Regions from separate parts of the Turicibacter sp. HGF1 genome, predicted to be linked through region 3. Evidence: riboswitches for the same ligand, from Rfam matches in the RefSeq annotation. Region 3 holds a riboswitch; each other region holds the start of a gene.
What was found. Region 3 has a riboswitch for lysine ahead of lysA (diaminopimelate decarboxylase). Riboswitches for the same ligand answer to the same signal wherever they lie in the genome.

Region 1: it holds a riboswitch for lysine, as region 3 does, so the genes downstream of both, HMPREF9402_RS11115 (transporter substrate-binding domain-containing protein) here and lysA (diaminopimelate decarboxylase) in region 3, are expected to answer to the same signal.
Region 2: it holds a riboswitch for lysine, as region 3 does, so the genes downstream of both, HMPREF9402_RS12810 (YfcC family protein) here and lysA (diaminopimelate decarboxylase) in region 3, are expected to answer to the same signal.

Annotation. Positions count from the first base shown of each region.
Region 1 covers NZ_AEXQ01000113.1:13,476-24,599, forward strand. Annotated here, with positions in the region: gene grpE (nucleotide exchange factor GrpE) at 1-388, opposite strand, end outside; gene hrcA (heat-inducible transcriptional repressor HrcA) at 401-1,423, opposite strand; gene trxA (thioredoxin) at 1,622-1,936, opposite strand; gene HMPREF9402_RS11105 (amino acid ABC transporter ATP-binding protein) at 2,119-2,859, opposite strand; gene HMPREF9402_RS11110 (amino acid ABC transporter permease) at 2,869-3,630, opposite strand; gene HMPREF9402_RS11115 (transporter substrate-binding domain-containing protein) at 3,633-4,445, opposite strand; lysine riboswitch at 4,522-4,689, opposite strand; gene HMPREF9402_RS11120 (endonuclease MutS2) at 4,802-7,147, opposite strand; gene rnhC (ribonuclease HIII) at 7,256-8,182, shown strand; gene HMPREF9402_RS11130 (rhomboid family intramembrane serine protease) at 8,467-9,738, opposite strand; gene HMPREF9402_RS11135 (RluA family pseudouridine synthase) at 9,763-10,671, opposite strand; gene lspA (signal peptidase II) at 10,783-11,124, opposite strand, start outside.
Region 2 covers NZ_AEXQ01000132.1:4,000-15,123, forward strand. Annotated here, with positions in the region: gene HMPREF9402_RS12805 (M20 family metallopeptidase) at 1-39, opposite strand, end outside; gene HMPREF9402_RS12810 (YfcC family protein) at 165-1,598, opposite strand; lysine riboswitch at 1,874-2,047, opposite strand; gene proC (pyrroline-5-carboxylate reductase) at 2,344-3,150, opposite strand; gene HMPREF9402_RS12820 (alpha/beta hydrolase) at 3,281-4,057, shown strand; gene HMPREF9402_RS12825 (tetratricopeptide repeat protein) at 4,789-6,033, opposite strand; gene HMPREF9402_RS12830 (copper homeostasis protein CutC) at 6,123-6,797, opposite strand; gene HMPREF9402_RS12835 (staygreen family protein) at 6,867-7,307, shown strand; gene nagE (N-acetylglucosamine-specific PTS transporter subunit IIBC) at 7,343-8,764, opposite strand; gene nagB (glucosamine-6-phosphate deaminase) at 9,032-9,781, opposite strand; gene nagA (N-acetylglucosamine-6-phosphate deacetylase) at 9,795-10,931, opposite strand; gene HMPREF9402_RS12855 (GntR family transcriptional regulator) at 10,947-11,124, opposite strand, start outside.
Region 3 covers NZ_AEXQ01000064.1:16,000-27,123, reverse strand. Annotated here, with positions in the region: gene HMPREF9402_RS06150 (ABC transporter substrate-binding protein) at 1-71, shown strand, start outside; gene HMPREF9402_RS06145 (FecCD family ABC transporter permease) at 64-1,044, shown strand; gene HMPREF9402_RS06140 (FecCD family ABC transporter permease) at 1,047-2,048, shown strand; gene HMPREF9402_RS06135 (ABC transporter ATP-binding protein) at 2,068-2,850, shown strand; gene HMPREF9402_RS06130 (MFS transporter) at 2,866-4,128, shown strand; gene HMPREF9402_RS06125 (helix-turn-helix transcriptional regulator) at 4,147-5,157, opposite strand; gene HMPREF9402_RS06120 (DUF2798 domain-containing protein) at 5,424-5,930, shown strand; lysine riboswitch at 6,087-6,265, shown strand; gene lysA (diaminopimelate decarboxylase) at 6,361-7,653, shown strand; gene HMPREF9402_RS06110 (aspartate kinase) at 7,678-8,883, shown strand; gene HMPREF9402_RS06105 (aspartate-semialdehyde dehydrogenase) at 8,902-9,894, shown strand; gene dapA (4-hydroxy-tetrahydrodipicolinate synthase) at 9,929-10,819, shown strand; gene dapB (4-hydroxy-tetrahydrodipicolinate reductase) at 10,821-11,124, shown strand, end outside.

The DNA of each region.
Region 1 (11,124 bases), on a different contig from region 3:
CAACCCCTTCTTGCTTTAATGCCTCAAGTAATTGGGTATGAATCATTTTAAATCCTGTTAAGAATGTTTTTGTATTTTCATCTTCAACCGTACTAGATAAAGCACGCTCAAAGTTATCAATCGCTGGAATAATATTCGTAATCACAGCCTGTGAGCGATATTTCGCTTCACGAACGCGTTCTTCATTCATACGACGTTTAAAGTTTTCAAGTTCAGCTGCATTACGTAACAATTGATCTTTCAGATCTTGAATTTGTTGTTTTAATTCCACTGTTTCATCGATAACTTCTGATTCCGTCTCACACTGGCAATCACCATTTGCTTCTTGGCAACCTGCTTCTTCATTTAATTCTTCTAATTCTTCAACTGGTTGGGTTTCCTTATTCAACCGCCCCACCTCCTATTTATATAAATCAGACATAATTCGTGCGACATGCTCAAGAAGTGGAATGATTTTTCGATACTCCATTCTCGTCGGTCCTAAAACCGCAATCTTCCCAAATTCATGGTCACTAATTTGGTACGGAACCGTGATTAGTGTACAGTTTTCCATCGCTTTTATTTCGTTTTCTTGTCCAATTTTAACCGTCAATTCATGAGTCTCATCATCTGACTCAATAACTTTTACAATCTCATCTGCTTCAATCATACTAAACAAATGATAAGCTTTATCTAAATCATTGAATTCTGGTTGTTTCAAAATATTAGATTTTCCACTTAGAATATAATTGTTTTGAGAGAGCGACTGAGAAAGTAATTGAAGCATTGTATACATAATTTCCTCTTTGTATGTAATGAAATCATGTAATTGATTTTCAAAGCTTTCAGTTAACCTATCATGGATTTCACCCACAAATTCACCGACAAGTAATTCATCGAGCGCTTTAATAATGGTCTCCATTTTTTTAATATCAATATTGTCAGGAATCGTAATTGTCCGACTCTCAACATGCCCTTGGTCTGTAATAAGAACAAAGACAGCTTGTGCATCTGAAATCGGAACAAACTGAATTTTTTTGACTCGACTGTAATCATGAGAGGGACCTAATAAAATTGACGTATAATTCGTTAAACTTGAGAGCAATTTAACCGCTTCTTTAATGGTTGTTTCACGTTCAAATTGTTTTTGATTTAACAATTGTTTAAATATTCCTACTTCTGGTGTTGTCTCCATAGGTTCTTCTTTTACAAGGTAGTCTACGTAATAACGATATCCCTTTTGACTCGGGATCCGACCACTTGACGTATGTGTTTTTTCAAGAAAGCCCAAATCTTCTAAATCTGCCATTTCATTTCGAATCGTAGCAGCTGAAAAATTCAGTTCTTCTTTTTTAGATAAGACGCGCGAACCTACTGGCTGTGCCGTGTGTATGAACTCTTCTACAATTGCCTTTAAAACAAGTATTTGTCGTTCCGTTAGCAATGTAAACACCTCTTTTAGCACTCGTTATCATCAAGTGCTAATACCATTATATATAACCTTATTAGCACTGTCAACTCATTAGTGCTAATTTTTTATTTTTTTCAGAAGTCTAACTTCAGCAACCGTCTACCTTGATTAATATTCTCATTTCATGCTATTTCATACAAAAAAAGACACTCCTAGGAGCGTCTTTTTGAATTATTTATGCGATTCAATTAATGATAATAACGACGCTTTTGGTTGGAATCCAACTGTTTGCTGAACTGCTTGACCGTCTTTAAATAAAATTAATGTTGGAATTGACATCACTTTAAATTGTGACGCAACACCTGGACAATGATCCACGTTTACTTTAACAATTTTAGCAACACCTTGTAATTCAGTCGCTAACTCTTCTAGAACAGGCGCAATCATCTTACATGGTCCGCACCAATCTGCATAAAAATCAACTAAAACTAATCCAGTTGCAATTTCTTGAGCAAAATTTTCTTCTGTTGCATGAATAACTGCCATGTTTATTTCCTCCTCTAATACTTCTTGATAGTCTATCATAAGTATATCATATTACCATGAAATTACAAATAGATTGCACTTTCACCCAAATATTATTTCACATTTTTAGACACCTATCCCCATAACTTTCTAACAATCCCTTTATTTTAAACAGTAAATGGAGCGCCAACATGATCCTTTAACTAATTTAAATATCGGCGTAAAAATTCTTTCGTTCGTGCCTGTTTAGGATTTACAAAGATTTCATCTGGTGTTCCTTCCTCAGCAATCACCCCTCGATCCATAAAAACAACTCGATGACTCACCTCTTTAGCAAATCCCATTTCATGTGTCACCACAATCATCGTTAATCCATCCTCCGCTAATTGTTTCATGACTTTTAAAACGTCACCCACCATTTCGGGATCAAGGGCACTTGTCGGTTCATCAAATAACAATACTTCTGGTTCCATACATAAAGCACGCGCAATGGCTACACGTTGTTTTTGCCCCCCTGATAATTGTGAACTACTTGCATGAGCAAATGATTTCATTCCGACCTTCTCTAAATAAAACATCGCTTTTTCGATCGCCTCTTCTTTTCTTCGTTTCAATACTTTTGTTTGTCCAATGACACAATTATCAAGAACTGTTTTATTTTGAAACAAATTAAAACTTTGAAACACCATCCCGACTTTAGTTCGGTATTGATTAACATTAAGTTCTCCCTTTAAAATATCCTGGCCTCGATATAAGATTTCACCACTATCTGGAATTTCTAATAAATTAAGGCATCGAAGTAGAGTTGATTTCCCACTTCCACTTGATCCAATAATCGTAATAACTTCTCCTTTATCCACATGAAACTCTATGTTTTTTAAAACCTCTAGTTCTCCAAATCGTTTTTCTAAATGATGGATGTTGATCATCGTATTTTCTGCCATACTCTCCTCCTAAAGATTTGCCATTGGAACCGTTTGCGATGATGGAAATGAAGTTTTTTTCACGTTCATTTTCTTTTCAATCCAACCTAAAATTTGTGCTGTAATTGTCGTTAACACTAAATAAATGAGGCACGTAATAAAAAACGTCTCAGAATATAGCATCACACTTCCTGCTACTGATTTAGATTGGAAGAAAACTTCAATCACCCCAATGACATTTAACATTGAACTATCTTTAATATTCACAATAAATTCATTTCCAATAGAAGGAAAGGCGTTTTTAATCGCCTGAGGTAAGATAATGTACATCATCGATTGAAAAGCGGTCATTCCAATACTTCTAGCGGCTTCAAGTTGCCCTTTATCCACTGACTGAATACCTGAACGGATAATTTCTGCCATATAAGCCCCAGTATTAACCGAAATAATCACAATCCCTGCAGTTAATGAACTCCACCCTAGAATAGGACGTAAAGCATGATATAAAAACATCGCTTGCACCATCATTGGAGTCCCTCTAAAAAACCAAACGTAAAGACCTATCAAACAGTGCATCATTTTTTTTAACACTTTTACACTTTTTAAGTCTCTTGGTTCAATTGTAATCGCACGCAATCCCCCTAGAACTAACCCAATAACTAAGCCTAACATCGTTCCTAAAAAAGCTAAAATGAGTGTCATTTTAATTCCATACATGAACAAATCAAAATTTTTAACAAATAAAGAAAATGATTTATTTAAAAAGCCATTTTGAGTGGTTAAGAACATCATAATTATTCACCTGTTGGCGCACTTTCGCGAGATTCTGTCATCCATTCATTTCGAGTCGAATCTGAAATATTATCTAAAGCAGATTGAACTTGATTAAAGAACTCTGTACCACGACTGCCTTCTTTTAATCCAATTGAAACAGATGTATCAATATCAAATCCTTTACCTTCTGCAAAGTGAACAATAGTCAAATCTGGATTAGCTTGAATGACCCCTTCGGCAACGGGTAATTCAGCCGTAATAGCATCTGCTTCATTTGATTGTAAAGAGACCACTAACTCAGGATAAGAAGATTTAGGTGTTAAGTGATTCACCCCTTCAATTTGGTCAATTACCGTATCATAATTAGTATTCATCTGTCCAATCACATTTTTACCACTAAAATCTTGAATAGATGTTGCATGAACTAAATCATCGTCTGCACGAACAATCAGTACCATTTCTGATTCAAAATAAGGTGTCGTAAAATCAATTCCTTGTTCACGTTCCTCATTAGCGGTCATCCCAGCAATAATCGCATCAATTTCTCCCGATTCTAGTGATAATTGCAAACCATCCCACTCTAATTTTTTAATCACTAACTCTTTTTCCATGCTCTTTGCAATTTCATTTGCAATTCTCACATCGTATCCATCACAAAATCCTGCTCCACCAATTGATACACTTGTCTGTGTTGGTGCTGACGTTTGCCAGTTAAACGGAGCATAATTACATTCCATTCCAACCGTAAACGTATCTTTTGAATTACTTGTAGCATTCCCGCTACATCCTGCAAGCAAAATACATCCTGCTAACGTTACAACTAATTTTCTCATATTAAAATCTCCCCTTTGATTAAAATTGATTGTAACAAAAAAAGTCGTGCTATTAACACGACTGAAAAAAAGTCCTCTGTTTAATAGCTCCTCTTCAAAACTGAAGGAGTGTTACAGGTATTTCCTGCAACCCCAAGTGACGTATTTGCCAATACGAAACTTTCGGCGATGATTACCTTTCCAACATTTCCTCACTTGCCAGCTCCCTGTTGTACTCTGATGCAACGCTACCTCTATACGATTTTTTTTGTCCTCTTATAAAATAACATGATTTCCATATAATGTAAACTTTATTTTGAAAAATATATTTTCACAAAAAAATCTATCCCGATTGACTCGAGATAGACAGGACTCCCTTATTTTAATTCAACAACCGTTGCTCCAGTTCCACCTTCACCGGCTCCCCCAAATCTAAAGCTTGCAACGTGTTTATTTTGTTTTAAATATTTATGAACCCCTTGGCGAAGAGCTCCCGTTCCATGACCATGAATAATCGTAATCGTTTGATATCCAGCCAATAAGACATCATCAAAGTATTTATCAAGCATTAACATAGCATCTTCATAGCGTTCTCCTCGTAAATCCAATTGAATTCCGACATGGCTATTACGTTTATGAACCATTTGCCCTTTTTTTGTTTCCTTTTTCTGAACCGATTTACGTAAATATTGAAGATCTTCAGGTTTAATGTTCACTTTCATCATACCCAGTTGAACCATCCATTCTCCATTTTTGGTTTGCTCAATCAGTTCACCTTGACGATTTAAAGATAAAACCATCACTTCATCACCTGGTTTTAACGGCTGTTTATTTTGAGCCTTTTTCTTAAATTGCTCTGCTTGTTTCGCCTCTGCTTTCTTTAATGACGTCAATTTTTCTGTTAACTCATGATCTTTCATTGATAAATCAGCCATTTTTTTCGCTTGACGTAAATCCATCACAATTTGTTCTGCTTCTTCTTTTGCTTGGCGAACACTTTCAAATGCTTCTTTTTTGATATCCTCTAAGACTTTTTCACGTTCTGCCTCAAATTTTGCCAGTTTTTGCTCATATTCTTTTTTCATTTCTTCAACTAATGTATTTTGTTGCTGAAGATGTTGAATCTCCTGATCTAATTGTAATCCACGATCCTCAAGTTTTGTAATTAAATCCGTCATTTCTGTTCGTTCACTTTCAACATATGAACGAGCTTGATTTAAAATGGCCTCTTTTAATCCTAAACGTTTTGAAATCTCAAAGGCATTTGAACGTCCAGGTACTCCAACAAGTAAACGATACGTTGGGGAAAGCGTCTCAACATTAAATTCAACCGATGCATTAATCACATCATCTTGCTCATAAGCATAGGCCTTAAGCTCAGGGTAATGCGACGTCGCAATCGTACGCGCTCCTCGAACCTTAACATAATTTAAAATCGAAATAGCAAGTGATGCGCCTTCTTTCGGATCGGTTCCTGCCCCTAGCTCATCAAATAAAATCAAGCTATTCACTGTTAAACGTTCCATAATTTTAACGATATTTGTCATATGAGATGAGAACGTTGATAAACTTTGTTCAATACTTTGTTCGTCTCCAATATCAGCAAAAACATGATCGAAAATAGCCAATTGTGATGACTCGTGTGCCGGAATTAAAAGACCTGCTTGTGCCATCAACGTTAGTAATCCCACCGTTTTTAACGTAACAGTTTTCCCCCCTGTGTTTGGACCTGTGATTACAATCGTCGTATACTCATCTCCAAGTTCGATGTCATTAGCCACAACAGACTTTTGATCAATTAAGGGATGTCTAGCAGCCACTAAACGGATAATCCCTTTAGTATTTATTTTAGGACGCGTTCCATTAATTAAACGGGCATACTTTCCTTTTGCAAACATGAAGTCAATTTCTCCAAGAAGCTCAACATTTAATGACAGTAAGTCAACAAACTTCTTCACTTCTTCGGTTAATTCACGTAAAATACGTTCAATCTCACGGCGTTCTTCTACATGCCACTCTTGCAACTTATTATTTAAATCCACCACTTCTTTTGGTTCCATAAAATACGTATTTCCTGATGAGGATTGATCATGAATCGTTCCACCAAACGTATTTTTATAATCTGCACGAACTGGAACAACATAACGTTCATTACGAATCGTTACGATTCCATCTGTCAATTTGCTACGACGCTCTGATACGACTTGATTTAGACGTTCTTTAATACGAGATTCGGTGCTTTGAATAGCACGACGAATACTACGTAATTCACCTGATGCACTGTCCATCACATATCCTGTCTCATCGATACACGCATTAATAGCATTTTGTAAACTCGATAAAGCGACTAACGTATTCGTATGATGTGCAAAAATCGGGGCATCGACTTTAATCTCATTTAAACGTTCTGCAAAAGATTTCATCTGTGACACCGCATAAAGTAAGCGGCTCACCGCTAATAACTCTTGTGAAGATAGAATCGCTGAAATCTTCGCACGCGCAATCGCCTCTGAAATATCAGATACCCCACCTAGTGGAGCCTCTCCTAACGCGTAAATAATTCTTAAGGCTTCATCTGATTGATTTAATCCATACTCCACATCTTTTTCAATCGTCGTTGGCTTTAATAAAGCCACGCGTTTTTGTCCAAGCGAACAAGCACACAACGACTCAATCGTTTGTTTAATCTTATTAAATTCTAATATCTGAATAGCTTGTTTCACTAATCTCACTCCACTTTAGCAAAAAAAATTTGCAAAAATTTTTAACGATGTTATTTTAACACAAATTCTGTTAAAATCATAGTATACATTTAAATGGACGGTGACCCTATGGCTTCAACAATTACCTTAACAGTATCGCAACAAATACTAGAAAAAATGTACCAATATTACGAAAAACAAATTATTAAAATTCCAAATCATACTCTTTTTCAAGCAAAGACCACTTCTTGTACCATTACGGCTTATCTAAGCAAAAAAGTGGTATTTCAAGGGGTGAATCCTGAGATTGAAGCAAACAAGTGGCAAAAGGCTTCACCTACTTCAACGACTCCTAAAAAATCAACTTTAAATAAAAAGTCAACCCTCCCAAGCAACATTGCTATGCTTTCAGCAATTGGATGTGATGAGGTTGGAACAGGAGATTACTTCGGACCGATTGTGGTTTGTTGTGCGTCTGTTGAAAAAGATCAAATAGCTTTTCTTCAAGAAATGGGAATTAAAGATTCAAAAGCATTAAAAGATCTTGAGATTTGTCAACTGGCTCATCAAATTGAAACGATGATTCCCCATCAATGCCTCGTTCTACCTAATGAAAAATATAACCTCATGGTTGAAAAAGGAATGAATGCAAACTCAATTAAAGCCTATCTCCATAATCAAGCTTTATTGAAATTAACCACGTCACTCCCTTCCCTTCCTGATTTCATCATAATGGATGAGTTCGTTAATGAAGCAAAGTACTATGACTATTTAAAGAAATTACCTAAACAACCAACCATCGTCAGCGAAAACCTTCACTTTATTCAAAAAGGCGAATCGGTTCACGTAGCGGTAGCAGCTGCCTCAATTTTAGCTCGCGCCTCATTTGTTAAATACATGCAAATTATGAGTAAAAAATATCAATTTGAACTACCAAAAGGTGCAGGTGCTCCGGTCGACATCGCAGGACGAAAATTTGTTAAACTTCATGGAAAAGAAACACTTCAGTCTTTAACAAAATGGCACTTTGCGAATACAAATAAAATTTTAAAATAGAACCTCAAATAAAAGAGTTGAGATGAAAATAATCTGATCTTTTATAAAAAGGCGAATTAAATGACAGTTAAAAGATGAATTCTGCATCCTACAGAGTTCATCTTTTTTATTCGACAACTTTCCTTCTCTATTGGGATTGAAATTCTCAATTTCTACGTTGGGGTTAAAAGATGCTAAAGAATACAAAATGGATTGCCACTTAAATCTTATAAAATAAAAGAACCTATAAGCACACACTGTTTCAAGTGTAAGCTAATAGGTTCTAATTGAAACTTTCATACTTTTTATTTGACTATTTCTTCTAACTTAATATCTAATTTATCAATAAAATGGGCTGCTTTTTCAGGTTCATTATTTTGTAAATAATAATAGATTAACGCCATATTATAGTCAGAATAATCCGTTTGCTGTGTTAAAAGTGTTCCACGTGTAAAAAGTCCCATCACTAATAACACATAGGTGGCAGTTGCTAACGCTGTTCGTGATAAATACTGTTTAGTTTTTGGAAGTCCTAAAATTGAAGCAATTAAGAACCCTCCTAAAAACCCTCCTAAATGACCATAAAAGTCAATCGTTGGATCTATGATTGCCCAAACAATTGAAAATAGCATAATGGGAAAAATCATTCCCTTTACTAAATGCATAAACATTTTTCTATTTTCAATTCCTAAAAACAGCATGGCACCGAGTAACCCATAAGCAACGGTAGAAGCTCCTAAAGAAACATTTTCAATAAAAGCAAAACTAAATAAATTTCCTAAAAAGGCAGACCCAATGATGATAATAGTGAGTCGCCACCACCCAAATAGGTGCTCAATTATTTTACCAAATTGATAAATAAAAATAGCATTAAATAATAAATGGAATAATTGTAAATGAATAAGACTTGGTGTTAATAAGCGCCAATATTCTCCCGCTATAATTAATGGATTATATTTCGCTCCAAATTCGATAGCGGTTCCAATATTTTTAACCGGTTGAATTTGAATCATTAAAAATAGGATGACTAGAAGCGCTAAAAATCCAATAATCACAAATGATTTAGATTGAAACTCAAGCATTTTTCTTACATTTAAAGCTTTAGCTTTCGATGTTTGTTGCATTTCAATAATCAACTCACTCATTGAACGCTCCAAAGACGCTCGTTCAATACTTGAGTAAAATTGTTTAATGTCCTCATTTTGAGTAAAATCGTCTGCTCGCTGAATATCAATAATTTTAACATAGTCTTTTACATTACTAAAATATTGACAACTTGCCGTATCTATATTTAAAATCACCACGTTCAGACGCCATAACAAATAACGACGTCTGACACGCGAACGAACTCGATCAATTTGTTTCATGAGTTGTGAGGCTTGCATTTCATTAAACAAACTTCGTTGATTAATATATATGAGCTGCACCGTTGGATGTGATAAATTCTCTAACCAAATTTCTTTTTCATTTCCAACATAAATGTAATTTTCTTCTACTAATAAATAATTCACGATATTCATGGTTAGTTCACTTTGAATATCTAAGCGAATCTCCTTCATCACACCTTGCTTTTCCATTTTCTTATCACCTTATATTTAAGCTTATTTTTGAAGATTTGCTAATGCCTCTTCAAAATATGTTGGAATCGGTGCCGAGAATTCCATATACTCTTCGGTCTTAGGATGGACAAACCCTAAAACTTTAGCATGTAAAAATTGTCCATGTTCTGCACCAATTGTTTTACGTGGACCATATTGAGGATCTCCTGCTAATGGATACCCAATATATCTCATATGAACACGAATTTGATGAGTGCGACCTGTTTCTAAACGACACTCAATTAACGTAAACTCTTTAAAACGTTGTAACACTTTAAAATGCGTAACCGCATGCTTCCCTGACTCTACTACCGCCATCTTCTTACGGTCTTTAGGATCACGGCCAATCGGCGCATCAATCGTTCCATTATCATGAGGAATCACCCCATGTACAAGGGCAACATAACGTCTAGTGACTGTTTTTTCAACTAATTGATTCACAAGAGATTCATGTGCCACATCGTTTTTAGCAACCATTAATAAACCAGATGTATCTTTATCAATACGATGCACAATGCCTGGACGTAAAACACCATTAATACCTGATAAATCCGTCACTTGGGCCATCAATCCATTGACAAGCGTCCCACTCATACTTCCTGGTGCGGGATGTACGACCATATTTTCAGGTTTATTAACAACAATCACGTAATCATCTTGATAAACAATATCTAAATCCATCTCTTCTGGAATCACGTCTAAAACTTCAGGTTCTGGGATATTGATTTCAATTTGATCATTTAATCGACATTTATAGTTAGCTTTCGCCACTTGTCCATTAATTAAAACACGTCCCTCTTTAATGAGTTGTTGTAAATAAGAACGTGAATAATCCTCAAATGATTCATTTAAAACTTTATCTAAACGAACACCTACTAATTCTTCTGTTACTATCATATTTTCTTGTTCCATAAACGCCATCCTTTCAACAAGCAAAAAAGCCATTTAAGGATTTACTACTTTCTTGGTTGTCTTTAATTTAATCGTCTTTATTTTACTAAGTTGTAGTGTTTGATGTTATGATTATTGACGCTTCATATCTAAAATGGCATCAATCGCCATTAAGACAACTCCAATACATAAGGCACTATCTGCAATATTAAAAATTGGGAAATCATAACCCAAAATATACGTGTCAATAAAGTCAACAACGTGTTGATACAACACACGATCGATAAAGTTTCCAACCGCTCCCCCTAAAATAAGGGCTAAGGCAATCATTAACCATTTATCTTTTTTAATATCTAAGCGAGTCATCCACACAATAACAACGGCGATGACTGCTAATGTGATGAGGTAAAAAAACATCATTTTTCCTTGAAAAATTCCCCAAGCTGCACCTGCATTACGATGTGATGTAATGTA
Region 2 (11,124 bases), on a different contig from region 3:
TTTAAGCTCTTCACTAATTTGCAATAATTGTTCTTTCATAATGCCCCTCCTGTATACAAAAATCTATTGATAGATTTCTTCTTATTCTAATTCATTTTTCATTTTAAGTTCAACTATAGTTTACTAGGCATTCTCTATAAAGAAAATGCCTAGCAAAATTAATATTATGACCAACCCATTAAAATAGCAATTGTAATAAAGATAATAGCAATTACTCCAAAGATAACTTGTAGTGGTAAAATCCATTTAATCCATTTTGACCATGGGATACCTGCTACCCCTAAACAAGCCATTAAGACTGCACTTGTTGGGAAAATCGCATTTGAGAATCCATCACCAAATTGGAAAATTAAAATTGATGTTTGCGGTGTAATTCCAACTAACTCACCAAGTGGCGCCATAATCGGCATTGTTAAAGCTGCTTGTCCTGAACCTGATGAAATAAAGAAGTTAATAAACATTTGAACAAAGAACATGACATATCCCGCAATTAACGAAGGTAATTGACCGATGAAGTTTGATAATTGGTAAAGAATTGTATCAATAATTTGACCATCTTGTGCAAGAATCACGATTCCACGAGCAAATCCAACCACAATAGCTGCTCCAATCATATCTTTTGCTCCACTTACAAACGATGTTGCCATATCATCAAAACTTAAACGTCCAATAAATCCTGCCACGATTCCTGTAGCTAAGAATAAAGCCGCGATTTCTGGAATAGCAAAATCAAATTTTAGTACTCCAACGACAATTCCAGCTAAACAAACTAAAATCGAAGATAAAATAATTTTATGTCTTACTGTAAACTCGATATGTTCTTCAGTTGATTCTTTTAATGCTTCACGACGTGACTGATCAATTTCATAAACGGGACTTAATTCTGGATTACGTTTGATACGACGACCATACCACATTAAGAATAGAATAGATGCTAAAGTTGTAACTGCCCAAATTAGAGTACGGAATCCCACACCTGATCCAGCTTGAACATTTGCAATACTTTGAGCAACCCCTACTGAGAATGGATTAATCATTGCTGTAGCAAAACCAACAATACATCCAACATAAGAAATAGCCATCGCCATAATACTGTCATAACCTAAAGCTAAACAAAGTGGAATCAACATTGCAATAAATGGAATTGCCTCTTCCGTCATTCCAAAAACTGCGCCACCTAATGAGAATAATCCCATAATAAACGGAATCATTAACATCTCTTTTCCATGGAACGATTTAACGGCACTTGTAATTCCAGCATCAATTGCACGTGTTTTTGTAATAATAGCAATTGCTCCACTTACGATAAATAAAAAGGCAATAATTTCTGAAGCTCCTACAATTCCTTCTAATGGAGCTTGTAATAAACTAAATAATCCTTGCGGTGATTGCTCGATGTATTGGAACGATCCATCCACAACGACTGTTCGACCTAAATCATTAACCACTCGCTCATACATCCCAGCTGGTAATATCCATGTTGCTACGGCAACGATGACTAAGATAAAAGAAATAATAACTAGCGTATGTGGTACTTTAAATTCTTTTTTCGCACCTGCCTCAGTTTCAATACTTCTGGCTCTTCTAAGACTTAACATATATTAATCTCCCTTCAGGTTTTTAACATCCAATAAAGCATTGTCCCCATCTTTTCTTGGATGGTATGAGGTGCAAGAGCTTCACAATAAAAAAAGTCTTGAGTATCACTCAAGACTTTTCAGAAATAATCACATAACGTGCGTTTACTTTTGAATGCTCAAATGATAGCCCTCCACAATTTTTATGGTTGGCTTTAATAAAAAAAAGCCTTGAGCAAATCACTCAAGACTTTGAATTTTAATATATCATTTAATCGATATACAATGCATTCATCTTAAATGATAGCTCACCACAAAATATTTTGTGACAGTGTTAAGTATATTTTACATAACACCAGCTCTATCACCTTAAAGTATCGATGATAGGCTTCGGCGAGAACTCCTTTCCTATTGCGTCTACGTCTTCACTCTTCAATAGTACTCTTAGTTACCGCACCTCTATCTAAAACCTATTTATTTTTTAATTAATTAAATCATAAACTATATTCTATTCTTTTGCAAGTGTAAATTTATGTAACTATCCAATAAAATTTCTATTTTATATTTTTTTAATAAATACACTATAGAGAGCTAACTATAATAAATTTTTAAAAATGAGATGTCCTTAATGAGTATTAAAGAAAAAATTCATGAAATGGAAATTCATCATAAAGAACAACATCATGAGGAAAAAAAATTTGAGAAAAAAGAAGATAAATTATATAAATAGCCTATAAAGACACGCTAGTTTTAAAGCGTGTCTTTTTTATTTACTCATTTTTTTAGATTTCTTTGCACAAGCTTCCATAGCATTCATAATACTTGCTCTAAATCCCTCTTGTTCTAATTTAGCAACTGCCTCAATTGTTGTGCCACCTGGTGAACAAACTTGATCTTTTAATCCCCCTGGATGCATCCCTGTTTCTAGTACCATTTTCGCCGCTCCAAGCACTGCTTGTGCAGCAAATTCGTAAGCAAGATTTCGTGGCATCCCTTGTAAAACAGCAGCATCAGCCATTGCTTCAATCATCATATAAACATAAGCAGGTGATGATCCACTCACAGCAATAACGGAATCAATTAATGCTTCAGACACCACTTCACATTTTCCAAAACTATTAAAAATAGCAATCACTTGATTTAACTCATTTTCTGTAACATTGCGATTTGGTATAATTGCTGACATCGCTTCACCGACTTGTGCTGGTGTGTTTGGCATTGTACGAACTACCTTAATACTTTTTTGAAAATAGTCCTCAATCATTTGAAGTGTTGGTCCCGCTGCAATACTCACAATAATGGTTTCTTTATGAATACTTTCTTTAATTTCATCAATAATAGCGGGATATAAATATGGCTTAACTGCTAAAATAACAATTTGACATAAATTTGCAACGTCTTGGTTTGAAGTTGTCCCATTTATTTTATAATCTTCAACAAATCGATTAACTTTTGTCTGGCTAGGATTAGACATCAAAATATCATTTGATAATATTAATTCAGATTTCAATAATCCTTTTAACATCGCCATCGCCATATTACCACTACCAATAAATCCAACCGGATACTTCATATTTCATCCTCCTTTATTTTATTATAGTCTTTTATTCATACTTCTCAATAATAATAAAAACGTTTACTTAACTATTCATTGCCTTCGTGGTATAGTAAGTTTAGTAATCATACTAGGGGGGGATTTTTAAATGATGAAAGCTATTGAGTTTGTAAGAGATGGATTTGTTTTACGTGGGACTGAACACCTTCCTAATCAAATAAGTTCTTCTATTCCAGCTATAATTTTATTTCATGGTTTCACAGCTAATCGTTGTGAATTTGGATTTAGCTTCGTAAGATTGGCTAAACGATTAGAGACTGCTGGTATTGCAGTTTATCGCTTTGATTTTATGGGAAGTGGTGAAAGCGACGGTGATTTCTCAGATATGTCTGTAAGTACCGAACTTGAAGATGCCCATGCTATTTTAAATTATGTTCGCTCACTTGAGTATATTGACTCAAAGCGTATTGGTGTTCTTGGAATGAGTATGGGTGGCTGCGTTGCTAGTCTATTAGCAGGACTTCGTCCACATGATATTCAGTCACTTTGCTTATGGGCACCCGCTGGTTTTATTCCTGACATGGCTAGAAATGGATTTTTACTTGGAAAACAAATAACGGAAGAGATAAAGGAATCTGGTTATCTTCCATGGGGAACTCTACAAGTCGGTATGAAATTCTTCACTCAAGATATTAACTTACACGTTTATGAAACGGCACAGAAATTTGAAGGATCTGTTTTATTAGTTCATGGGGATAAAGATTTAACTGTTCCAATCGAGACTTCTTATGAATATTTGAAATACTACAATAATCGAGCACAACTCATTACAATCACCGGTGCAAGTCATGGATTTGAGACTCTTAATTACTTAGCATTATTATTTGAGTCAACAGAATCATTTTTTAAATCGCAATTACTTTAGGCAGGGAGTTTCCTGCTTTTTTGGTGCTTAAAATAGTTATCATATCAAAAATTTAGCTTACATAAAAATTAATGAAAGGGTGTGTTAACTATTGAATTTTCAGTTTATCATAGAGTATATTTATCAACTTTTTTTATTAAGTCCTTACTTATTTACCTCAGTAGTTTTAGTTCGATGTGTATATTTTTCTTGTCGCAATAATGAATCACACGAATTAGATTTATCTAAAAGTTTATGGGGAATTCTTATTATCACCCTTTTAACCTTGATGGAGTTCTTTATTCCTGGTATTTGGGACCTAAAAATCTCACACAATGTAATAACCCTCTTTTTAACAATTGATTTAGTATTAATCTGTCTTGTCACTATATTCCATAACAGTAGCGAAAGCAAAAAGAAACTAGTTTATTTACTTTCTATTCCTGCTCTACTAACCTGTTTAATCCTATTGAATATTATTGCTTTTTAGACAAAAAAAAGAGTGTTAGTACCCCTACTAACACTCTTTTTTTGCTCTTATCTGTCCCACTAGTTAAGAGAAATAAATAAACGACTAATTGAATAACATAACACTAACCCAAAAACTTACCCCTAAGTTTCTTTAATAAATAAAAAACCTCTAATTAATTTACTCATCACTTCATCTCACAAGCTCTATTATACTTAGTTTCCCACAAATTTTGAATTTAAAAAATGTCACAGATTTTTGTCGAAATCTGTGACATTTTCCATCATAGAGATTTTATTAATGAAGTATACTGTAACACTTTATCTGGTTTAATTAAACTCTCGTTAATAATTGTTTTATAAAGTTGTTTTTCCATCAACAATAAAGTTGGGGGAATAGCTAATGCTTGTTTGATTAACTCTTTTACTTCTTCAAATAAAGATTTAATTGAATCAAAATCCTTTAAATCAAGATACATTTGAAGTCCCCATGTAATAAAATCCTCTTTTTGGTCCATATGAGCACTTGTAAAAATATCTCTTTTAATTTCATTAAAAATTGATTTAGCTTCTTCATATTTTTTCAATCGATAATTAATTTCACCTACTATAGAGTTAGTCACACTGTTATGTGAATAGTTCTTTCTATACTTCAATGATAAATCTAAATATTTTAAAGCTTCTTCATAAAATCCATTATTGTATTCTAAATAGGCTAGATTATGATAAGCATGTCCTAAAATTGGAGGACAAAATGGATTTTCAATGAACTCTAATAATATTTTTTTGGCCTCTTCATCCTTATTTTGTTTTTGTAAAATCATCCCTTTTAATAAATATGATGAACCTTTTGCCATTATATCTTCATTCTGATTCATTATTTCATCAATATAAATTAAGCTTTGTTCACAATCTCCATCATATAAATAACTAGTAGACATATCATATAAATTTTTATATTTAAGACTTCCTGTCTCTTCTGATAAGAAATAACTAGCTATCTTATATTGTGCAATGGCATCTTTATACTGCCCCAGCTGATTAAAGTTTACTCCAACCAAATTATAATATTTAGCCGGGTTGATATCCGTTTGATTACAATATGAAATAGCCTTTAAAAAGTATTCATTTGATCTCTGATGATCACGAGTAGTGTAATAATGAATTGCTATTTTCTCATTCAAATTAATAAGTGGTTGAAATAATTCATATTTTGTCGCAACTTCATTAAATATCTCATAATCACTTAGACCGTACTCTAACGTGCAATGTTCCTCTAACCAAATTTCTGCTTGTTGTTCTGGTGTTAAACAAAATTGTTCATACGTATAATTCTCTTTAAACAATCCATTTGTTAATTGATCTAATGCATCATACATGAGTTGTTTCATTTCTTCATTTAAAGATCTTTTATTTGTTTCTAACATACTAATATAGTTACGTGAAAATCCAAACGATTCAAAGGCAACTTGTTTTAATCCATACTGTTTACGTACTTGACGAATTTTTTCTCCAATTGTTAAAAACATAACGTATCCTCCGAACCTTATTTACAAATGATTACCTTATATTTTAACGTATAACTAACTCTTTGTATAAAAAAATATCTAAAAGTATGCTATTTTTTGGCTAAATTAACTAATCTCAAAAGCTCTTGTTTATCAATTTCACCAAATGGAGATTTGTTTATTCTAACTGCTGTTCCAAAGTGGAAGTCTGTAGCCCCTGTCTCTGTTTTTATCAAATTGAAATTATCAAGAGTTAGTCCTCCTCCTAATAAAACGTTAATGTGTCCTGACTTGGCAATCATTTGTTTAATCACATCGCCATTCTTCGTAATATGATTCAGTCCCCCTGCCGTTAAAATATTTGTAATCTGTGGATATTTAGATAATGTCTGAACACTTTCAAGTACATTTGTTTCATCTATGGCTTTATGAAACGTAACTTCTAATCCATTACAAACATTTAAAAGTTGTTTAAGTTGTTGTTCCTCAATCTGATTTTGACCATCTAATAGTCCAAGAACAATCCCATTTGCGCCCAATGATTTAATGATTTCGATATCCCGAATCATTAAATCTACTTCCTCATTACTATAATTAAAACTTTTAGCATGATGCCTAACCATGACATTGACTGGAATTTTCACACTTTTCACAACACTCTCAATAATAGCGTAGCTTGGCGTCAATCCCCCTTCTGTTAAGGCACTAACTAGTTCAATTCGATCAGCTCCACATTCTTCAATTGTTTTTGCATCTTCTAATGTCATTGCAATAATTTCTAGCATAAATATCCTCCCTTACATGTTCCGCTCACCTATATTCTCTCATAAATTATATTAAAAGGGGGCATATAGATGAATGAAGCTACATCTGATTATATTTGGATTAATGATGAATTAAATAATTTTAATCAAATTATTCCTAGACGATACACATTAGTACATGATCCTAATATCTCAGACTTATTTCTTTGTATCAACCATGAATTCATGTATCAACATTTAATTTCTAGTGAATTTAAATTATTAGGTGAATGGACAACTTATGATGAAAAAAAATATCTGTATTATATTTATATCGATGTTGATTTCATTCATCCAACTAAAAATTTAAACCCTATTGATGCTTTAATTGCGGAGCTTCCTCGTTTAATCAAAGCTATCAAATACGGAGATTGTTCTTTTTTTTCTCAACATGAGCAGTTATTAGATTCATCCATTTATCTTTTTCTTCATTCTAAAGATCCTACTCTTGATTGTATAAAATACGTCGGGTTATTTTCTGATTATATATAAAAAAGGAGTCCGATATTCGACTCCTTTTTTTGATATTAAACTAATGCTTTCATTGCATCTGCAACGAATTCTACATTTGTTCCAACAATGATTTGAACATTTGTTTTACTTAATCTAACAACTCCGCGTGCTCCAATTGCTTTTAATGCTTTATCCTGTACTAATGTAGCATCTTTTACTTCTAGACGAAGGCGTGTTGCACAGTTATCGATTTTAACTAAGTTTTGACTTCCACCTAAACCTTCAATGTATTTTTTAGCAAGTTCATTATAATCTCCTGAAATTACTGTATTTTCAGTGAACTCCTCGTCATCTTCTTCACGACCTGGTGTTGGTAAGTTTAATTTTGTAATTAAGAAGTAGAATACTACAAAGTATAAAACTGCCATTCCTAATCCAACTAATAAGATTAATAGTGGTTTAGTTGCAAAATTAAAGTTAATTGCATAATCAATAAATCCTGCTGAGAATGTAAATCCATGTAAGATTCCTAATGAATCAACAATAAATCCTGAAATTGCAGAAAGTACTGCATGCACGACTAATAAAACTGGTGATAAGAAAATAAATAAAAATTCTAGTGGCTCTGTTACCCCTGTTAAGAAAGCTGTTAAAGCAAGTGATAGTAACATTCCTCCCACTGCTTTACGTTTTTCTTTTTTAGCTGCAAAGTAGATTGCAAGTGCTAAAGCAGGTAAACCAAACATCATAACTGGGAAGAATCCTGCCATAAAATGACCAGCCGTTGGATCTCCTTCAAAGAAGCGGTTTAAGTCACCTGTTACTCCATTGTATTCCCCTAATTGGAACCAGAAGAATGAGTTTAATACATGGTGTAATCCCATTGGAATTAATAAACGATTAAAGAACATGAATCCTGCAACACCAAAGGCTCCCATTCCGGCAATTCCAACTGAAGCATCCGATAAAGCATTTTGAATCGTTGGCCAAATCATTGCTAATGGAATTGCAACAACAAATGAAATTAAACCAGCCATAATTGGAACTGAACGTCGTCCCCCAAAGAACGCTAAGAATTCTGGTAACTTAGTATTACGGAATCGGTTATAACATAATCCTGCAATAACCCCAGCTAAGATACCACCTAAGAATGAAATATCTAATGTTTCAGCCACTGCCTCTGCATAGTTATTTGTCCAATATGTTGCTGTTACATTTGTTAACGTTAAGTAAGTAATGACCCCTGCAAGTCCAGCTGCACCATTTTGATCATCTGATAAACCTACGGCAACCCCTACTGCAAATAATAGTGGTAAATTATTAAATAATGCAGACCCAGCTGCTGCAAAATACGGTAGAACATTTTCAACAAACGCTCCTGATCCTAATGCTTCAATAACGTCTGGTTGTCCAAGACGTAACATTAATCCTGCAATTGGTAAACAGGCGATCGGTAGCATCAGTGATTTTCCAATGCGTTGTAAAAACTTAATCATATTACTTCCCCCTACACTTTATTAAGATATCGATAAAAATAATAAGCTCTATCCATAGATCATTATTTTTATGCAAAATATTTGTCCATCAACTGGTTATGATAAAATGCCTTTTCTAAGTGGTCTATACCAATTGTGCATCTATAGTTTAAATGAAATCGCTTTCTATTTCAAGTGTTTTTTATAAAAAAAGAGAAAAAAATGATATTTTATATAATTTAATAGAAAAAAAGAGAGTATTTCGTTGTTGAAATACTCCCTTTTTTATTAACATCGTTTATAGTCCTCTTCAGAAAGTAAACTCGCCGCCTCAGCATCTAAAATTAAAACAATATCACTGTGGAATTGTAAAATAGAAGCTGGAACTTCCGGACGTACTTTTCCATGCACTGTATCATAGATTGCTTTGGCCTTACCTGCTCCTGAAGCCAGTAACATAATTTTTCGGCTTTTAAAAATTGATCCTGTTCCCATTGTAATAGCTTGCTTTGGTACCTCTTCTAAACTATTAAAGAATCTAGCATTTGCTTCTCTTGTTGATTCATCTAATTCTACCACATGAGTTCCTTTTTCAAATAGAATCGTTGGCTCATTAAATCCAATATGAGCATTGTTTCCAATTCCAAGAACCTGAATATCAATTCCTTCAGAGTTTGCAATAGCTGCATCATAATTTGCACATTCCGCTTCAATATCTGAAGCCATCCCATTTGGAATATGAATATTTTCCTTTAAAATATTCACATGCTTAAATAGATGTTCATTCATAAAATAATGATAGCTTTGATCATTGCTTTCAGGAAGTCCATAATATTCATCTAAGTTAAAAGTTTGGACTTCTGAAAAATCTAATACACCACTTTGATACATTTTAACCAAATTTCCATACATCCCAATTGGCGTACTTCCTGTTGCTAACCCTAAAACAGAATTTGGTTTTAATGTAATTTGACTTAAAATCATTTGTGCTGCTTTTTTGCTCATTTCATCATAATTTTCACATACTAAAATTCTCATCATTAACACCCCTCTACGCTAAATGATTAAAAATAATACGACCTTCTGAAATTGCTAAGTGACAGTTCATTTCCTCATCAAAGATTGAGATATCCGCATCTTTTCCCACATGTAAACTTCCTTTATAATCATCAATTCCAATTGATGTGGCTGGATTTAAAGAAGCCATATGAATTGCCTCATTAATCGTAGCATTCGTATTTTGTAAGAAGTTATAAACTGCCTTATTCAATGTTAAAACACTACCTGCCAAGCTTCCACTTTCAAGTCGTGCCGCTCCATCTTTAACATACACATCTTGTCCACCAAGGTCATATTTTCCGTCTTTCATACAACCTGCTCTCATACTGTCCGTAATTAAAACAACTTTATGTTTACCTTTATTATCTAAAACAAACTGGAATAAGCTTTTATTAATATGAATCTTGTCAGCAATCATTTCGCAATAACAATCGCTTGTTAAAGCTGCTCCGACAACTCCTGGCTCACGATGATTGAGTGGTGTCATGGCATTAAATAAATGTGTCACATGAGATACTCCATAATCTATAGCTTCCATCGCCTGATCATAAGTTGCATTTGTATGACCAATCGATAACGTAATATCAGTTTTGTCTTTTACTTCCTTTGTAAATGAATAATCATCGTCCATCTCCGGAGCGTATGAAACTAATTTAATAACATCCGTATAATCCTCAATAAATTTATAACTTGGCTTTACAATATATTGTTCCGGTTGCGCCCCCTTATAAATGGCATTAATAAATGGACCTTCCATATGGGCTCCCATAACTTTTGCTCCATCAAATTCTTTACTCATACATTCACGAACCACTTTTAATGCTCCATAAATATCCTCAGGGCTCATCGTCATTGTTGTCGGTAAAAAAGATGTCACACCATTCTTAACAATCCCTTCACTAATCGTTTGAATAGCCTCTACACTTTGATCCATCGTATCAGCTCCACAACTTCCATGAACATGAACATCAATAAGTCCCGGTGCAACATAATTCCCTCTTGCATCAATCACCTCATGATTAGCAGGAACTTCATCACTAATTTCGACAATTTGTTTATTAAAAACTAAAACTTTATTTTCAAGAACTTTATCTGGCATAATAATCTTTCCGTTTACTATTGCGTACATACTCCACCTCTTTTATTAATTTTCATTCAATACAACTTCAAACTCATGTTTATCCGTTAGGAAAATAGACGATGTATACTCCATCACTTCCTCAAACTCTGTATAAACAACACGGTCAATTTTAAGTGCTAAAGTATTAATTTCACACTGTAATAAACCGGCTTGCTCTTTAGTAATCATAACAGGCGTAATC
Region 3 (11,124 bases):
GTTATAGCCCAATTGGACGCTTAGTATTTGTTGAAGAAGTACAATCTTTATTAGCGAGTATGCATGAATAAAAAAACATTTATTCTCGTTTTAGGATGTAGCATAGTTGCAATAATCGGGCTAATTGTTGCAATCTGTGCAGGAGCAAAGAGTATTCCTTTGCAAACTGTATGGGATAGTATCTTCCACTATGAAGACGTGTTAGATATGCAATTAGTTAGAGATGTTCGAATACCGAGAGCCATTAGTACCGCCTTTGTAGGCGGTCTTCTTGGTATTACGGGTGCTATGATGCAAGGGGTCACAAGAAATCCTGTTGCCGAACCATCTCTAATGGGAATTACTCAAGGCGCGACATTTGCAATCGCGCTTCTTGGCATGAGTTCCTCTTTATACGGATTACTTGGAAACACACTGGCTGCTTTTGTTGGAGCGATTATCAGTGGATTACTCGTCTTAGCTTTTAGTATGAAAAGTGCTCGAAACATGAATATGTCACGCTTGTTATTAGCGGGAACTGCTCTTAGTACTTTTTTCATTTCAATGGCAACTGTTATTGCTCTGCTTACAAATAAATCACAAAGTTTAGCATTTTGGATAACTGGGGGCTTTCGAGCTGTGACATGGAACAGTGTCATGCTACTGCTTATTGTTGGAGGAATGACTACGATAATCGCCCTGTTTTTAGCACCGAAAATTAACATCGTTAATTTAGGGGAAGATGTCTGTATTGGACTAGGTGAAAATCCTGTTAAAATTCGTATGATCACATTACTTTTAATTATTCCGATGTGTGCAGTATGTGTGGCAGTAGCGGGAAACATCGCATTCGTTGGGTTAATTGTGCCACATATTATTAGAAAACTTTTAGGAACTGATTATCGAGTGATTATGCCGGTTTCTTTTTTAGGTGGGGCAATGCTCGTCATTTGGGCAGATGTTTTAGCGCGACTTGTTAATCAACCGTACGAGACGCCAATTGGATTATTTACGTCTTTAGTAGGAGTTCCATTATTTATTTGGATGGTTAGAAAGGAGAGCTAATTTTGAAAAAACGTTTAATAATTGTCAGTATCATGATTAGTCTTCTTCTAATCGGAATCTTTTTGCTCGCCATTAGTTGGGGAAGTTATAATATTCCACTTCAAGATGTTGTAGCGACCTTATTCGGAAACGGAACTAGACTTCAAAATGCAACGATTTTTGATATTCGTCTACCACGAATTGTTGTAGCGATGGTGGTCGCTGTTTGTTTATCAACAGCAGGATGTATTTTACAAAGTGTCACACGAAATGAACTTGCTGAGCCCGGAATGATTGGAATTAATGCCGGAGCAGCACTTGGAGTGGTGTTGTTAATTTCGTCAGGACGTACGAATTATTATGATGCGATTGGAGACGCGGCATTATTTGTCATGCCAGTTGTAGCCATTATCGGAAGTGTGATTAGTGGAGCCTTAATTTATAGGTTAAGTTATAAAAAAGGCGTCTCACCAACTCGCTTAATTTTAACTGGAATTGGTGTGAACGTTGGAATTAATGCCTTTATCTCATTGTACCAATTAAACATGGCGCAAGGAGATTATAATCAAGTCTTAACATGGACGAGTGGAAGCTTATGGGGAAGCAGTTGGAAATTTTTCTATTTGGTGACTCCATTAGCGATTCTATTTTTAGCTTTAACGATTTGGAAAGTTAAAGTGTTAGACGTTTTAAATTTAGGAGATGAAATTGCAACAGGTCTTGGTGTTAAAGTAGAAAAAGAACGTAAAATTTTATTTTTCTATGCCATTGCCTTAGCAGGACTAGCAACCTCTGTTGCTGGAAATATTGCCTTTTTAGGATTACTCGGACCTCATATTGCTAAACGCTTAGTAGGTCCAGTACACAGAAGACAAATTCCTGTTTCAGCTTTGATTAGTTGTATCATTATTTTATTTGCAGATTCTATTTCACGAAATGTATTCTCCCCAATTGAAATTCCAGTAGGGATTACCATCTCAATTGTAGGAGTTCCTTATTTCATTTACTTAATGATGAAAGAATAAATTGTGCCGGAGGGATAAGATGGACGCGATTGAAGTTAAAGACTTAGATGTAGCATACGAACAAAAATATATTATTAAAAATATGAATCTCGAAATTCCTAAGGGAAAAATTACGATGATTATTGGCTCAAATGGATGTGGAAAATCGACGTTATTAAAAACAATTGCTCGTATTATCACACCTAAAAAGGGAGAAATCAAATTAGATGGTGTGAGTCTTAAGGCGCAAGCACCAAAAGAAATCGCAAAAAAAATGGCTGTCCTGCCACAAAGTCCGATTGTTCCTTCAGGCCTTTTAGTCAAAGAATTAGTCTCTTATGGACGTTTCCCTTATCAAAGTGCGATGGGGGGATTAAAAGAAAAAGATATTGAAATGGTAAACTGGGCAATGAAAGTAACAGGAATTGCTGAGTTTTCAGAGCGTTCAGTTGATAGCTTATCAGGCGGGCAACGTCAACGAGCATGGATTGCCATGGCTCTAGCTCAAGAAACCGAGATTCTCGTTTTAGATGAACCAACGACGTATCTTGATATGGCGCATCAACTAGAAATTTTAATGCTACTTCAAAAACTAAACAAAGAGGAAAATCGCACGATTGTGATGGTTTTACATGAGTTAAATAATGCGACGAAGTTCGCAGATTATTTAATTGGGGTGAAGGAAGGCGAGGTTGTTTTCCGTGGGAAACCACTCGACGTGATTACTAATGAGAATTTATATACCTTATACGGGATTGATGCAAAGTTACAATTAGATGAAACGGGGCAGTATCCAATCTGCGTCGACTTTAGTATCAAATAAGCTTAAGGAGAGAATATGTCAAATAAACTATACCACAAGAATTTTAACATCTTAGTTTTAGGGCAAATCATTTCGTTATTTGGAAGTTCGATTCAACGATTTGCTTTGTCATTATATTTATTAGATTTAACAGGATCGGCGAGTATCTTTGCAACCATTCTTGCGATTTCAATGATTCCAGTCGTTTTAATGTCACCAATTGCGGGAATTTTAGCCGACCGTGGAGATAAGAAAAAGTTAATGGTTAGCCTTGATATATTAAGTGCTATTTTATTAATTTTCTATTCAGTTATTGTCTTAAATGGGCAAGACAGTGCTTGGATGATTGCTATGGTAATGGTAATATTATCAGCTATTTCAACCATTTATCAACCTGTTGTGAATACGTGTATTCCAATTGTTGTAAAAGATGATCAATTAGTTCGCGCCAATGCGATTATTCAACAAGTCTCTTCACTAAGTAACTTCCTTGGCCCAATTTTAGCCGGAATGTTATATGGATTTTTCGGAATTACAGGTGTGATTACGCTAAATATGGTGAGCTTTTTATTCTCAGCTATCCTTGAGTTATTTTTAGATATTCCACATCAAAAATCTGAGGAAAAACAATCGTTTAAAACTGTGTTTGTGACGGATATGAAGGAAAGCTATCGTTATTTAAGATATAAAAATCCAATCGTTTTTCGCATGCTTTTATTCTCGGGATTTTATAATCTCTTTTTAGTACCAGTCTTTAGTGTTGCGGCACCTTACTTAATTAAAGTCACATTCGGATTATCGTCACAAGTTTATGGAATTGCAGAAGGAATCATTGCTCTTGGGATGATTATTGGAGGATTGATTATTACCGCGAAACCAACAAAATTCCACATCAAACGTGTACACCATTTACTGTACTTTACCTCAATATCAATGGTGATGATGGGAATCTCAGTTTACTTATTTCAAAACGGACTAAGCACAGCTCTTATCAGTGTTATCTTATTTACCGTATTTGGGATGATCATCATGGGAATTCTAGGTGTAGCCAATGTATTAAGTGCTGCATACTTATATCAAGCAACTGATGGGGCTATGCTTGGAAAAATTTTAGCCTTTGGATCAGCTTTTGCAATATTATGCATTCCACTAGGACAGATTCTATTTGGAGGCATGATTGAGATGTTGACACAGAACATTTACTGGTTGATTTACGTGGCAGCCATCTTTGTATTTGGAGTCACAATGCTCGTACGCTCAAATGTTTTACAAATTAAAGAAGAAATAAAAAACAGTTAGAGTTCATCTAACTGTTTTTTAATTTCTACTATTATTTCGATATTGAAGTGGGGTGCATTCATACGTTTGTTTAAACATTTTAATAAAATTACTACTATAAAGATATCCTGTTTCAGTTGCAATATCGGCAATACTTTTATCCGTTGTACACAACAGATTCGCCGCTAATGTCATGCGTAGAGAGGTTGTGAATTCTCCAATCGACATATGATATTGATGAGAAAATCCGGCTTTTAACTTTTGTGGATTTAATAAAACTATTTCACTCAGTGTTTCAATCGTTGGAGGGTTAGAAATATTTTGAGTTAAAATATCATGAGCCTTTTGAATACTTTTAATATCCCTAGCACTTAAATTAAGATAACGATCTTTCCCAATTTGAACCTTTCCATGATGAAGTTGCTTCGTAAACGTATTATCATCAGATTCCTCGACTGTCTGAATAATCAACGAAATACATTGTAAAATACAACTTTCAAGCATTAAGGAATCGAGCATATTTTTGTTGGATAAAGTTTGCATTGTTTGTAAAATAGACATGACTTCAAGTGGAAGATAATTATACGTATAGTTTGTTGCAAATCGCTCAAAATCAAAATCATTTTTTAATAAAGGGCGAATCACATCATTGAAATAATTTTCATAAATCGTGATTTCTGCACCATGAAAATGTTGTCCTTTTGTCCAATTCTGCTTCCCTTTTAAATCTTTTTCTACAACGAAAAAAGAAGAAGGTTTAAAAGAAGAAATGGGTTGATTATCAATTTGAAATTCTGTTGTCCCTTTGTGAACCGTTCCAAATCGAACAAGTCGCTGTGGGTTATCAAAATTTAATGTAAAATGATGGGGAATCGTATAATCAGCAATCCCGAACTCATAATAACCAGGGCGTTCGTATAATAAGAAATAGCCATTTTCAGGATGTTCAATATCTTTGAAAATTTTACAATACTTCTCTTGGAATGCCTTGAAATTTAACTCATAAAGGACCGCTTCTCGAAACTCCTCTGAAGAGTGAACGATTGTCATGCTAAAACCTCGCTGTCAAAAAAACTGATTTTAATTAAGTATAACATACTACAAAAGTCGTTTTCAAAATGTATCTTTAAATGATTGAATTCGATAAAATAATTGACTTTTTGTCTCTAAATGAGTTAAAATCTAATTATAAAAAATTAAATAATGAACTAGAACAAACGACACATGTAGTGCTTTGCACGTAAATCTGATTACGGTACAAGGTGACTTCGTGTGTCTTTTTTTGCGTTCTTTTACGAAAAGAAAGGAAAGATACTATGCCAAAAACAAAAATTCAAAAATTATTCTTTGCTGTACTAACTGTTTTTATTACAGTTCATTTATTCGTCTTTTATAACGTAGCCATTGAAATGGGAGGAATGTCAAATCAAGTCTTTGTTACTTCTTTAAAAATCGTTCCGATTGAATTAATCTTCGCCTTACTTATTGAAATATTTATTGCAGGTCCTCTTTCAGAAAAACTTGCTTTTAGTATGATTGATTTCAAAAAAGATAGCCAAGTGATTATTACAACCGTATTTATTTGCTCGACTATTGTCTTCATGTGTCCCTTAATGTCATTAGTTTCAACTATTTTATTCCACGGTTTCACAAGCGAACTAATTGCTACTTGGTTCCAAAATATTGTGATTAACTTACCCTTTGCTTTCTTTACTCAAATTTTCTTTGTTCAACCCTTTGTTAGATATATTTTCCGATTTGTCTTTAAACACCAGTTAGATAATGAAAAACAGTACGATACAAATGAAATTGAAGTCGCTTAAGATGAAAAAGTTATCCTCCTAATTGAGGATAACTTTTTTTCTAATACTAAAATATGACATCCAAACGGAATAAAGGGGGGATGATTGACATAAAATAAAGAGAATTCACAATTAAATAGTATTAAGCATGATGAAACGTGCTTATTCAAACCATCATTAAAACGTAGAGGTTGCGAAGGCTTAAGAGTACTAATAACGAGGTAAGCGCGATGACTTATTGGGAAAGGAAGATTCGCCGAAGAGATTAACTGACGCTTTAAGGTTAATTCTCTGGGGGTGCATAAAAGATATGCATCACTGTCACAAAAATCACTTTGTGGTGTGCTACATTTGAGGATATCCCAACCGATTTTTCGGTATATTAAAGGCCCCTTGAATGTATTCGAGGGGCTTTTTTAGTGCCTTATCAAAATGAAAAAAGGAGTCTAGGATGAAACTACATGGAACAATGAACATTGAAAATCAACAATTATTTATTGGAGGGGTAAGTTGTCAAACATTGGTTAACACTTATCAAACACCACTTTATGTCTTTGACGAAGCACTACTTAGACAAAATTGCAAAGATTATAGGAAGCATTTTAAAGTTGAGGAGCGAGGGAATCGTGTGGCTTATGCCGGAAAAGCTTTCTTGCCACTTTACATGTGTCACCTGATTAAAGAAGAGGGGCTTTATCTTGATGTTGTATCTGGTGGTGAACTGTATACTGCTTATAAAGCTGATTTTCCAATGGATCATGTTTTGTTTCATGGTAATAATAAGACATTTGATGAAATCAACATGGGCTTAGAGTATGGTGTCGGTGTTTTTGTAGTTGATAATTACTATGAACTAGAGACGCTAAATACAATGTGTCATAAACGTGGTAAACAACAAAATGTTTATTTAAGAATTACACCTGGTATCGAAGCACATACACACGACTACATTAAAACGGGACAAATCGATTCGAAATTTGGATTCACCTTATCGAATGGGGACTTACAAAGATGTCTTGAAGTGTTTCATAAGTATGAGCATTTAAATTTAATTGGTTTGCATGCGCACATTGGATCACAAATTTTTGATGTGAATCCCTTTTTAGATGAAGTTGAGATTATGATGACACTCGTAAAAGATATTAAAGAGCAATTTGGATTTGAGATTACTGATGTTGATTTAGGTGGAGGAGTCGGCGTTTATTACACAGAGAAGGATGCACCTAAATCGATTGCACAGTTTTGTGAGGCAATTTTAACAAAAGCCCAGACGGTTTGCGAAACTTTACAAATAGATATTCCAAGATTGATTATTGAACCAGGGCGCTCAATTGTTGCCAATGCAGGAAGTACTTTATATATGGTTGGGTCAATGAAAGATATTAAAGATGTTAGAACTTATGTTAGTGTCGATGGAGGAATGACAGATAATATTAGGCCTTCTTTATATCAAGCGGTTTATGAATGTGCCATTGCAAATTGGATGGAATCAGGAAACGAGCGTCATGTTACGATTGCCGGAAAATGTTGCGAAAGTGGGGATATCTTAATAACTGACGTTGACGTAAATAAGATTGAAAGTGGGGACATTTTGATTATCACCTCAACAGGTGCTTATGGTTATTCCATGTCCTCAAATTATAATAAAATTCCAAAAGCAGCAGTTGTTGCTGTGAAAGATGGTGAGGCTCAATTAATTTGTCGTCGTCAAACATATGAAGAACTTCTATCACTAGAAGTTTAAAGAGGTAAACAGGAGGGGAATTAAATGGGGATTTTAGTGCATAAATATGGCGGCACATCAGTTGCAAGTACGGATAAAATCAAAAATATTGCTAAAAAAATAGTCGCTGAAAAAGAAAAGGGACATGATCTGGTCGTTGTTGTTTCAGCCATGGGAAAAACCACAGATGATTTGATTGAATTATCAAAAAAAATATCAACTAATCCTGATAAACGAGATCTTGATATGCTCTTATCAACGGGGGAACAAGTATCCATTTCCTTATTATCGATGGCGCTTAAAGAATACGGTGTGGATGCAATTTGTTTAACCGGATTTCAGGCTGGTATCAAAACCCAAGGTCCTCATACAAAAAATAAAATCATTGATATCGACATTGAAAAAGTAAAATCGTATTTAAAAGAAGGAAAAGTTGTCGTCGTCGCAGGATTTCAAGGTATGAATGAAAAAGGTGACATTACAACACTTGGTCGTGGGGGTTCCGATACAACAGCTGTCGCTTTAGCAGCCAAACTACGAGGAGGATGTCATATTTATACGGATGTCGATGGAATCTACTCTGTTGATCCGCGTCTATATAAAGAGGCAAAGAAATTAGATGATATTAGCTATGAAGAAATGATGGAAATGGCGAGTCTTGGAGCTGGAATCATGGAACCAAGAGCTGTTGAAATTGGTTGTAAATATCAAATTCCAATTTATGTAGCATCTAGTCAGCATGATATCACGGGGACAACAATTAGGGGAGTTGATCATAATATGGAGGAGAACGTCATTACAGGATTAAGTATCAGTGACGATGTGTTAATGGTGACTATCAGCAATCTTGAATTTAAGGTTGAAAATATTGCAATAGTTTTTGAAAAATTAGCAGAAGCGAATATTAATGTGGATATGATTAGTCAAACGGCACCGATTAATGGGATCGTCAATCTTTCTTTTACTGCATCAACAGACGATTATGATGTCATGAAGGAAGTCATGCAACAACTAAAAAAACAGTATCAAGAAATTGACATTGAACTTGAAGATGATATTACAAAAGTCTCAGTGATTGGGGTTGGAATGTTGAATCAAAGTGGAGTAACGGGAAAAATATTTAGAATTCTAGCTAATCATCATATCTCATTTAGACAGGTAACGACATCTGAAATCAGCATTTCCTATACCATCAATAAAAAGGATAAGGCAACAACAGTTGCTGTTTTAGCCGGAGAATTAGGCTTATAACTTAGGGGAGTGATTAATTTGAAAAAAGTAAATGTTGCAATTGTAGGGGCGACTGGATTAGTTGGGCAAACTTTTTTAAAGGTACTCGAGGAGCGTCAGTTTCCGATTAATCATTTATATCTACTAGCATCAAGTCGTTCGGTTGGAAAAAAAATCGAGTTTGCTGGGAAAAATTATACAGTGGAAGAGTTAACACCAGATTCCTTTAATAAAGACATTGATATCGCGTTATTTTCAGCAGGTGGAAGCGTCAGCAAACAGTATGCACCGATTGCTGCGGCTCATGGTATACGTGTTGTTGATAACTCGAGTGCTTGGCGAATGAATGACAAGATTCCCTTAGTCGTGCCAGAGGTTAATGCGAATGTATTAACGGAGGATGATTATATTGTTGCAAATCCAAACTGCTCAACCATTCAATGCGTCGTTCCATTACAAGTATTGCATAAAGCTTATCAAATTAAACGAATTGTCTATTCAACGTATCAGGCTGTATCAGGTTCGGGTGTGAAAGGATTAAGGGATTTAGAAAGTGATATTCAAGGAGAAAGGGTGTCATTTTATCCGCATCCGATTGCCTATAATTGTCTACCTCATATCGATGATTTTTTAGATAACGGGTATACAAAAGAAGAAATGAAAATGGTCAATGAAACGAGAAAAATTCTTGGAGATAATAGCCTAAAAATTACAGCCACCACAGTTCGAGTACCTGTTAGATTTGGACATAGTATTGCCATTAATGTCGAGCTTGAACACCCTTTTGAATTAGAAGAGGTAGTTGAAAAATTAAGAGCGGCTGAGGGAATTGTAGTAGTAGATGATGTTGCAAACAATGAATATCCACTTGCTCTTTGTGCTGAGGGAAAAGATGAAGTGTTTGTCGGACGAATTCGTCGTGATTTTAGTGTTGAAAATGGATTAAATTTATGGGTAGTTGCCGATAACATAAGAAAAGGAGCGGCGACAAATACCGTTCAAATTGCACAGCAATTATTAAAATACTTATAAATGTAGCTTTTTACGCAGAAAGAGTTGAACTAGGATGACTAAATTTATTGGAGCAGGAGTCGCATTAATTACGCCGTTTAAAAATGATGAAGTAGATTACGAAGCTCTTCGCGCTTTGATTGAATGGCATATTCAAAATTCCACAGATGCCATTATTGTTTGCGGAACAACTGGTGAATCTGCCACGATGAGTGATACAGAGCGAAAAACGGTGATTAAGTTTACGGTAGAAGTTGTAAAATCTCGTATTCCGGTCATTGCTGGAAGTGGGAGCAATAATACGGCCTACGCGATTGAATTGAGTCGATATTGTGAATTAGTTGGCGTAGATGGTTTGCTTGTCGTGACACCTTATTATAATAAGGCAACAGATTTAGGACTGATCAAACATTATGAAGCTATCGCGTCATCGGTTAAGATTCCAATTATTTTATATAATGTTCCCTCAAGAACAGGAGTTAATTTGAAACCACATGTAGTGAAACAACTGAGCGGGATTAAAAATATTATTGGAATTAAGGAAGCGAGCGGTGATTTTTCACAAGTTGCTGAAATCATGAGATTATGTGGTTCTGATTTTGCGATGTACAGTGGAAATGATGATATGATTGTTCCCATTTTATCGCTTGGCGGAGTCGGTGTAATTTCCGTCGTGAGTAATATTTTACCTAAAGAAACGCATGAACTAGTCATGAGTTATTTACAAGGTGATACGAATAAAGCCTTAAGGTTACAACTTGCGATGAAGTCATTGATTGATGCTTTATTTATCGAAGTAAATCCAATCCCGATCAAAACAGCTATGAATTTGCTGGGAATGAAGGCCGGAACTTTGAGATTACCTTTATGTGAGATGACAGAAGAACATGCAAAAATACTTAAAGAAGAACTTACAGCTTATGGAAAGTGGCACGAGGTGAAGTAACATGATTAGAATTGGACTTAGTGGATGTTTAGGGACGATGGGACAAATTATCAGTGATTTGATTGAACAACAAGATGGGGTAGAGCTAGTGTTTGGAATTGATAAGCGAGCGGGAGAGATTGACGTTTTGTATCCAGTTTTCTCTTTACCAAAGGAAGTTAACCTCTCATGTGATGTCATCATTGATTTTTCAAATGCGGGCAATGTCGATGATTTAATTGATTATTGTATCTCGAATCAGGTGGCGGCTGTTATTGCTACAACAGGGTTAAGTGAGAAGCAAGAAGAAAAGATTAAAGAGGCAG